Regions from separate parts of the Brevibacterium sp. Z349TD_9 genome, predicted to be linked through region 2. Evidence: riboswitches for the same ligand, from Rfam matches in the RefSeq annotation. Region 2 holds a riboswitch; the other holds the start of a gene.
The links. Region 2 has a riboswitch for thiamine pyrophosphate ahead of AC0VYB_RS04080 (ECF transporter S component). Riboswitches for the same ligand answer to the same signal wherever they lie in the genome.
Positions count from the first base shown of each region.

Region 1: linked by a shared signal. The riboswitch ahead of thiC (phosphomethylpyrimidine synthase ThiC) and the one ahead of AC0VYB_RS04080 (ECF transporter S component) in region 2 are both predicted to bind thiamine pyrophosphate.

Region 1 covers NZ_CM149680.1:392,291-396,702, reverse strand. The annotation lists gene AC0VYB_RS01740 (M18 family aminopeptidase) at 8-1,315, shown strand; TPP riboswitch at 1,614-1,724, shown strand; gene thiC (phosphomethylpyrimidine synthase ThiC) at 1,721-3,511, shown strand; gene AC0VYB_RS01730 (TAXI family TRAP transporter solute-binding subunit) at 3,690-4,412, opposite strand, start outside.
Region 2 covers NZ_CM149680.1:930,279-934,690, reverse strand. The annotation lists gene AC0VYB_RS04090 (DUF4916 domain-containing protein) at 38-577, shown strand; gene AC0VYB_RS04085 (universal stress protein) at 952-1,929, shown strand; TPP riboswitch at 2,020-2,128, shown strand; gene AC0VYB_RS04080 (ECF transporter S component) at 2,154-2,783, shown strand; gene AC0VYB_RS04075 (ABC transporter ATP-binding protein) at 2,783-4,273, shown strand; gene AC0VYB_RS04070 (energy-coupling factor transporter transmembrane component T family protein) at 4,266-4,412, shown strand, end outside.

The DNA.
Region 1 (4,412 bases), 540 kb from region 2:
TGAGAAAATGAGCACTCCTCCCACCGACCAGACAGCAAACGCGCAGGTCGCAGCCGATCTCTCGGAATTCGTCTCTGCCTCTCCCAGTTCCTATCATGCCACCGCTGCCGCCGCCGACCGTCTCGGCGCCGCCGGCTTCCACCGGCTCGACGAACGCGACTCCTGGGCGCTCGAACCCGGCCGCGGATACTTCGTCGTCCGCGACGGTGCGATCATCGCGTGGATGACCCCGACAGAGACCACCTCGGTGATCCCGCCGTTCCGCGTCCTCGGGTCGCACACCGACTCCCCCGCCTTCAAGCTCAAGCCCGGTGAGGAGTTCGCGACCGCCGGGGTGCGCCAGGTCGGCGTCGAGATCTACGGCGGGCCGCTGCTCAACTCGTGGCTCGACCGGGAGCTCGCGTTCGCCGGGCGCCTCAGCCTCGCCGACGGCACCGTCGTTCTCGCGCGCACCGGGGCGATCGCGCGCATCCCGCAGCTGGCCATCCACCTCGACCGGCAGGTCAACGAGGGCCTCACCCTCGACAAGCAGCGGCACACGACCCCGATCGTCGGTCTCGCCGACCTCGCCGAGGCCGACGTCCTCGAGCTCCTCGCCGCCTCCGCCGAGGTGGATCCCGAGCTCATCGTCGGCCACGACGTCTACACGATCCCCGTCCAGGAGCCTGCGCTCTTCGGTGCCGCAGACGAGTTCTTCGCCTCGCCGAGGCTGGACAACCTCCTCTCCGTCCACGCCGGGGTCACCGCGATGGTCGGGCTCGACGCCGAGGCGCTCGACCACCTCGCCCTCTTCGCCGGGTTCGACCACGAGGAGATCGGGTCGAACTCTCGGTCCGGGGCGAGCGGACCGTTCCTCGCCGACGTCGCCGAGCGCATCGTCGCCTCCCTCTACCCCGACGCGACGCGCAGCGACCACCTCGCCGCGCTGGCCGGGTCGGTGTGCGTGTCCTCGGACGCCGGTCATGCCGTCCACCCGAACTATCAGGAGCGGCACGACCCGCAGGTGCGGCCCCGCCTCGGCGGCGGACCCCTGCTCAAGCACAATGCCCAGCAGCGGTATGCAACCGACGCCGTGGGCACCGCGGTGTGGGCGCAGGCGTGCGCTGCGGCCGGGGTCGAATACCAGGACTTCGTGTCGAACAACGCCGTGCCGTGCGGGTCGACGATCGGACCGCTGACGGCGACGCGGATGGGGATGACGACCGTCGACGTGGGACCGGCGCTCTATTCGATGCACTCGGCGCGGGAGATGTGCGCGATCAGCGACGTCGTCGCCCTCGGTGCCGCCGCCAAGGCCTTCTTCCAGGGAGCGTAGGGGCCGGCGCCGGCACTCCGCACGCCGATCCACGCGCAGCCGACACTTCCAGCCTCGATCCACGCGCAGCCGACACTTCCAGCCCCGATCCACGCGGGGCCCGAATTCCGCGTCGCCCCGGACTCGGAATTCCGGCTGCGCGTTGATCGAAAGCGACCGACTTCGCGGGAGCATCGATTTTCTCCCGCCGCGTTGATCGAGAGCGACCGGGTGCGCGTTAATCGAGGGCGATCGGCAGTCGCCGAACGGTCGACGGGACGCGCTGTTTTGTGGCGACGCGCACACTGTGATAGTCGTTGTGTGACCCCACGGGGGCCTCCGGCAGGAGGCTGAGATCGGGCTAGGGCCGCTCGAGACCGTTGAACCTGATCCGGTTGATACCGGCGGAGGAAGAGAGGATCGCAGATGACTGCGCCTACCCCTGACACACCCGAAAACACCACGCCCGCCGAGGACTTCCCCCTCGAGCAGTACCCCTCGCACTCCCTGGCCTGGCTCGAGGACAGCGAGCACGACATCCGCGTGCCGGTCACCCGCATCGACCTCGAGGACACGAACGGCCGCCCCAACGAGCCCGTCCACGTCTACCGCACCGTCGGCCCCGGCGCCGTTCCCGAACACGGGCTTCCGCCGCACCGCGCGCCCTGGATCGCCGACCGCGACGACACGGAGACCTACGAGGCGCGCGGACACCTCATCGAAGACGACGGCCGAGCCGCCGTCCGCCGCGGGGCGCCCTCTCAGCAGTGGCAGGGTCCGGAGCGGTCACCTCGGCGAGCGAAGAACGGACGCACCGTCACGCAGATGCACTACGCCAGGAAGGGCATCATCACTCCGGAGATGCGCTACGTCGCGATCCGCGAACAGTGCGACGTCGAACTCGTCCGCTCCGAGGTCGCCGCCGGCCGGGCGATCATCCCCTCGAACATCAACCATCCCGAGTCCGAACCGATGATCATCGGCAAGGCGTTCCTCGTCAAGATCAACGCGAACATCGGCAATTCCGCGGTGACGAGCTCGATCGCCGAGGAGGTGGAGAAGCTCCAGTGGGCCGCGAAGTGGGGTGCCGACACCCTCATGGACCTCTCGACGGGCAACGACATCCACACCACCCGCGAATGGATCATCCGCAACTCCCCGATCCCCATCGGCACCGTCCCCATCTACCAGGCACTTGAGAAGGTCGACGGCGACGCCGAGGCGCTCACCTGGGAGATCTACCGCGACACCGTCATCGAACAGTGCGAGCAGGGCGTCGACTACATGACCGTGCACGCGGGCGTGCTGCTCCGCTACGTCCCGCTCACCGCGGACCGGGTCACCGGCATGGTCTCTCGCGGGGGCTCGATCATGGCCGGCTGGTGCCTGGCCCACCACGAGGAGAACTTCCTCTACACCCACTTCGACGAGCTCTGCGAGATCTTCGCCCAGTACGACGTCGCCTTCTCCCTCGGCGACGGGCTGCGTCCCGGATCGATCGCCGACGCCAACGACGCCGCACAGTTCGCCGAACTCGACACCCTCGCCGAGCTGACGAAGCGCGCGTGGGCCCACGACGTCCAGGTCATGGTCGAAGGCCCCGGCCACATCCCGCTCCACCTCGTGCGGGAGAACGTCGAGAGGCAGCAGGAGCTCTGCGACGGCGCGCCCTTCTACACCTTGGGCCCGCTGGTCACGGACATCGCTCCCGGCTACGACCACATCACCTCGGCGATCGGGGCCACGGAGATCGCCCGCTACGGCACCGCGATGCTCTGCTACGTCACCCCGAAGGAGCACCTGGGCCTGCCCGACCTCGAGGACGTCAAGACGGGCGTGATCACGTACAAGATCGCCGCGCACGCCGCCGACGTCGCGAAGGGACATCCCGGGGCGAGCGCCCGTGACGATGCACTGTCGAAGGCGCGGTTCGAGTTCCGCTGGCGCGATCAGTTCGCCCTCGGCCTCGACCCGGAGACAGCGGAGGCATTCCACGACGAGACCCTGCCCGCCGAACCGGCGAAGACCGCGCACTTCTGCTCGATGTGCGGGCCGAAGTTCTGCTCGATGCGCATCTCCCAGGACATCCGCGACACCTACGGAAGCGCCGAGGCGCAGGCCGCGATCGCGGGCATGCAGGCCAAGAGCCGGGAGTTCCTCGAGCGCGGGGCCCAGGTGTACCTTCCCGAGCCGACGGTCGGCCCCCGCCGAGGCTGAGGCGCGGGGCGCGCTGGCAGCGTCGCTCCACGCGGGGCCGGGACCCGGGCCGCCGATCCACGCGGGGCCGGGACCCAGGCCGCCGATCCACGCGCAGCCGGAAATCCGAGTCGCCCCGGACGCGGATTTCGAGCGCCGCGTGGATCGAGCGCTGACCATCGTCGACGGACTCAGTCCCTCACTTCTGCAGCTCGTCGAGGGCCTTCTGCGAGCCGGGTGCGAGTGTGATCGGCTCCGGCGGCACCGCAGTGTCGAGTGTGATGTCCTTCGCGGCCGCATGGACCTTCTCGAGGTCGGCCTTCTTGTCATAGATGAGCTTCGTCAGCGCGCACTGCGTGCCCTCATCCATGTCGTTGCGGACCATGAGAACGTTCGGGGTGACGATCGTCTTCACCGTGCCCGCGCCCTTGTAGGTGTCGGCGGGGATCTCGGCCACCTCGTAGACGGGGTTGAGCTCCTTCATCTTGCTCTCGAGCCCGGAGATGTCGACGAACTCGACGTCCCCGCCGTTCGAGGTGAAGAGGTCGGTGACGCCTGCGGTGGGCAGACCGCCCGACCACACCATGCCGTCGATCGTCCCGTCTTTCATCCCGTCGACCGTCTTGGCGAGGTCGAGCCGCTGCTTCGTCACATCACCGTCGGCGAGGCCCGCGGATTCGATGAGGCGGTTGGCGATGACCTCGGTGCCGGACTTCGGTGACCCGGTCGAGATCGTCTTGCCCTTGAAGTCCTCGACGGACTTGATGTTCGCGTCCTTGCGGACGATGACGTGCGTGTAGTTGTCGTAGATGCGCGTGAGCGCCGAGATCTCCTCGGGCTTGTCGAAGTCGGCGTTGCCGGTGACGGCATCGGCTGCAGTGTCGGCGAGCGAGAACGCGATGTCGTAGTCGCCCTTCGCCAG
Region 2 (4,412 bases):
ACCCGTCCGTCGAGGTGAACTGTGACATAATCGGGATATGACCCGCACTGCCCTCGACTTCGACGAGAACTGGTTCGACGACAACGAGTTCGCCCAGCTTCGTCGCCGTCTCCCCATCCCCTATGTCAATGCCATCCCCGTCCGCGTCGGAGAGGCCGGCGATGTCGAGGAGATCGGCCTCCTGCTGCGCCGCCTCGACGACGGCACCCTGGGTCGCGAGGTCGTCGGCGGCCGCATCCGCTACCACGAGTCGATCCGCGCGGCTCTGCTGCGCCATGCCGAGAACGACCTGGGTCCGCTCGCGCTGCCGGTCGTCCCCCCGGCCATCGCGCCGTTCCACATCGCCGAGTACTTCCCCACCGAGGGAGCGGCGCTCCTCCACGACCCGCGTCAGCACGCGATCTCGATGTGCTTCGTCATGGAGGTCCGCGGCGAGTGCACCCCGCGCGCGGACGCGCTCAGCCTCGACTGGCTCACGCCGTCGGAGGCGCTGCGCGAGGACATCGCGAGCGAACTCTCCCACGGTCAGGAGCACATCATCCGCGCGGCCCTGAGTTACCTCGGCTTTCCCATCTGAGGCCGGGCTGTCCATCGGGCCTGCGCCCGGCGCCTACGCGGGGTGCCGCCCGGTTTTCCGCGGCGCGCTGCGACTCGAGGACGCTCAGTGTCGATTCGCGAGCCAGAAATCGACACTTGGCGTCCTCGACTCGGCAACCCCATGCGCCCGCCGGCCGCTCAGCCACCCCGCGGGCGTACAGCCACCCCGCGGCGCCACAGCAACTCGGCGGTGCCACAGCCACCCCGCGGCGCCACAGCAACCCGGCGACCGCCTCGGCGACTTTTCTACACGCTGTAGAAGTGCACTGGTAGACTGGAGGCGACGACGACGGATGTGGTTTTCGGGGCCGCCGTCATCGTCAGGGTTGGTCAGGCCCCGTCGAGAGGACTGCCATGAACGCTGACGCCCACCGGAACCCCGCTCGCCAGGCCGCTGCGAACCCGACCGATGACCGCGCCGCCGACCCGCGGCCCGCCGAGTCCGGACTCAGCCGCGACCTCGGCGTCCTCGTCGGCTTCGACGGATCCGAACTCGCGGCCCTGGCCCTGCGCTACGCCGCGATCGAAGCCCTCCACCGCGGCGTCCCCCTGACCGTCGTCACGGCGTTCACGATGCCGCTGATGATCTACCCGAACATGGCCTCCATACCCTCCGAACCCGAGGACGAGGCCGCACTGCGGGGAGCCGAGAAGCTCCTCGCCGAGGCGTCCGAACTCCTCGCCGATCATCCCGAACCCGTGACTTACGCGGCCGAATCCGGCGACGCCGCCGGCGTCCTCGTCAACCTCAGCTCCAACGCCGAGGTGGTCATCGTCGGCGCCCGAGGGCGCGGCGGGTTCCTCGGTCGCATGCTCGGATCGGTCTCCACGGCCCTGCCCCCGCACGCGCACTGCCCGACGATCGTCGTCCCCCAGCACTCAGCACAGCGCGGCGAGGCCCGCGGACCGGTCGTCGTCGCCGTCGACGGTTCGGAGGCCGCGCGGATCGCGATGTTCACCGCCGCCGAGGTGGCCGCCTCGAGGGAGGCCGGACTCGAGGTCGTCTCCGTCCTGCCCGCCGGCGAGGAGTGGCTCTACTGGTATCCCGAGCTCGAGCTCGGCGCCGACGTCGCCGACCGTCGGCAGAAGCAGCTCGAGACCGCGCTCTCGGCGGAGGCGGATGCGCTCGGCGAGCAGTTCCCGGGTCTGCCGATCTCCACCTCGGTGGTCGTCGGCGATGCGACCGCGATGCTCTCGGAGGCGACGAAGCGGGCGCAGCTGACGGTGATGGGCACGCGTGGTCGCGGAGCGGTCAAGAGCGCGCTGCTCGGCTCGGTCTCCCGCGGGGTCCTCCACCATGCCGAGGGTCCGGTGATGATCGTCCCGAGCTGACCACAGCCGCACGACACATGACGACCATCGCCGCCTGCCTGATCGCCTGACGCGGTCCCGACAGGCGGCGCGGCGGGTGCTGTACAGTAAGTCTCACGACAGGGGAGCGCCAGCAGGGGCGCTGAGAGTGCAGATCATGCTGCAGACCCTCGAACCTGATGCGGCTAGCACCGCCGAAGGAAGTCGAGACTCTTCTACCCCTCCTTGAGACACGAGGAGGCACAATGCCGAGAACCACCGCGCCCGGAACCGCCGCGAAGTCCGCACCCGCCTACACGCAGGCCCCGCCGACGAAGAAGTGGCGCGTCGTCGACTACGTCGTCACCGCGGTGCTCGGCATCGCGGTCGGCCTGATCTTCTGGGTGCTCGCCGCCAGCTGGAAGGTCATCGAACTCGGCTTCCAGGCCTTCCCGCCCTCGATCGGACTCATCGCCGGACTCTGGGTGCTCGCCGGACCTCTGGCCGGCGCCATCATCCGCAAGCCCGGTGCCGCGCTGCTCTGCGAGGTGCTCGCCGCGATCGTCGAGGGCGTCCTCGGCTCCCACTTCGGCTCGACCGTGCTCCTGTCGGGCTTCATCCAGGGCCTCGGTGCCGAACTCGTCTTCGCCGCCTTCGGCTACCGGAGGTTCACGCTGTGGGTGACGACGCTGTCCGGTCTCGTCGCAGCCGCCTTCATGGCCGTGAGCGAGAACATCCTCTACAACGCCGAATGGCAGCTGACCTACCAGCTCGCCTACGCCGTGTGCGCGATCGTCTCCGGCATCGTCATCTCCGGCATCGGTGCGTGGTACGCCTACCGTGCGATCGCGAAGACCGGGGCGCTGTCCTCGTTCGCCTCCGGCCGCATCCGCTGATGGGTCTGCCGATCCGCGCTCGCGGCTATTCGTGGCGGCACGCCGATCGGGACACGCTCGCCGTCGGCCCCCTCGACCTCGACATCGCCGCAGGTGAGAAGGTTCTCCTCCTCGGCCCGTCAGGGGCGGGGAAGTCGACACTGCTCCACGCGATCGCGGGTGTCCTCCCCGTCGAATCGGGTGAGGCCGGAGGAGAGCTCGTGATCGGTGACGCCCCACCGGATCCTCGCCGAGGTGTGACCGGGCTCGTCCTCCAGGACCCCGATTCGCAGGTGATCTTCTCCCGCGTCGGCGACGACGTCGCCTTCGGAATGGAGAACCTCGGGATGAGCGCCGAAGTCATCGACGAGCGCATCCCCGCCTCCCTGGCAGCGCTCGGCCTCGACCTGCCCCTCGACCACCCCACGGCCGCACTCTCCGGGGGCCAGAAGCAGCGCCTCGCACTCGCCGGCATCCACGCGATGGCCCCCGAGGTCATCGTCCTCGACGAGCCGACGGCGAACATCGACCCCGCCTCGGCGGCCTCGGTCCGGGACGCGGTGCTCACGGTCCAGGCGGCCACCTCGGCGACGATGATCGTCGTCGAGCACCGGGTGAGTCTGTGGTCGGACGACGTCGACACTGTCATCGTCCTCGGGCAGGACGGCGTCGTCGCGCAGGGATCGCCGTCCGCGGTCTTCGGTGATCCCGGCCTCGCCGAGGTGCTCCGGGCCACCGGGATCTGGGTGCCCGAGTCCGGCTCCCGCACTCCCCCGCGTCAGCCGGGAGCGTTGCGATCCGGCGAGCCGGGAGGGACGGTGCTCACCGCTGAGAGGCTGAGTGCGGCCCGGCCACGGGCGGGGGTGCCTGCGACCACCGACCTCTCGCTCGAGATCCGAGCCGGCGAGGCGGTCGGCATCGTCGGACCCAACGGCGCCGGCAAGTCGACGACGGCGCTCACCCTGGCCGGACTCATTCCCGAGTTCGCAGGCGAAGTGCGCGCCCACGGGACACTGGCCGAAGGCGCAAAGCACGACCGGCCCTTCCGCTGGCCGTCGGCCTTCCTCGCACCGAGGATCGGAATGGTCTTCCAGGAGCCCGAACACCAGTTCCTCAAGGCCAGCGTGGCCGACGAGCTCGCCCTCGGCCCCAGGTTGGCCGGATGGAGTGAGAGCGAGGTCGAATCGCGGGTGACCAGACTGCTCGAGACGCTCGGGCTCACCGAGATCGCTGACGCCCACCCGCAGGGACTCTCCGGGGGCGAGATGCGGCGGCTGTCGGTGGCGGCGATGATCGCGCCCAGGCCGCGGGTCCTCATCGTCGACGAGCCGACATTCGGTCAGGATGCGCTGACCTGGGCGGGACTCGTCGCGCTCTTCCTCGACGTCCTCGACCACGGCAGTGCGGTCGTCGCCGTCAGCCACGACCACGACTTCCTCGACGCGATCGGGGCGAGGCGTGTGAGCCTCGGAACGAGCGCGCAGCCGCTGCGAGGTGAGCGCGTTGAGTGAGGCTGCGCCGGCCCGAGAGAGGGTCGCGATCGAGGATCCCGGTCAGCTCATTCCCGTCGTCCGGTCGACTGCGCTGGTCCGCTGCAATCCACTGACGAAGATCGCCGTCGCCCTCATCCTCATGGTCGGGGCGCTGCTG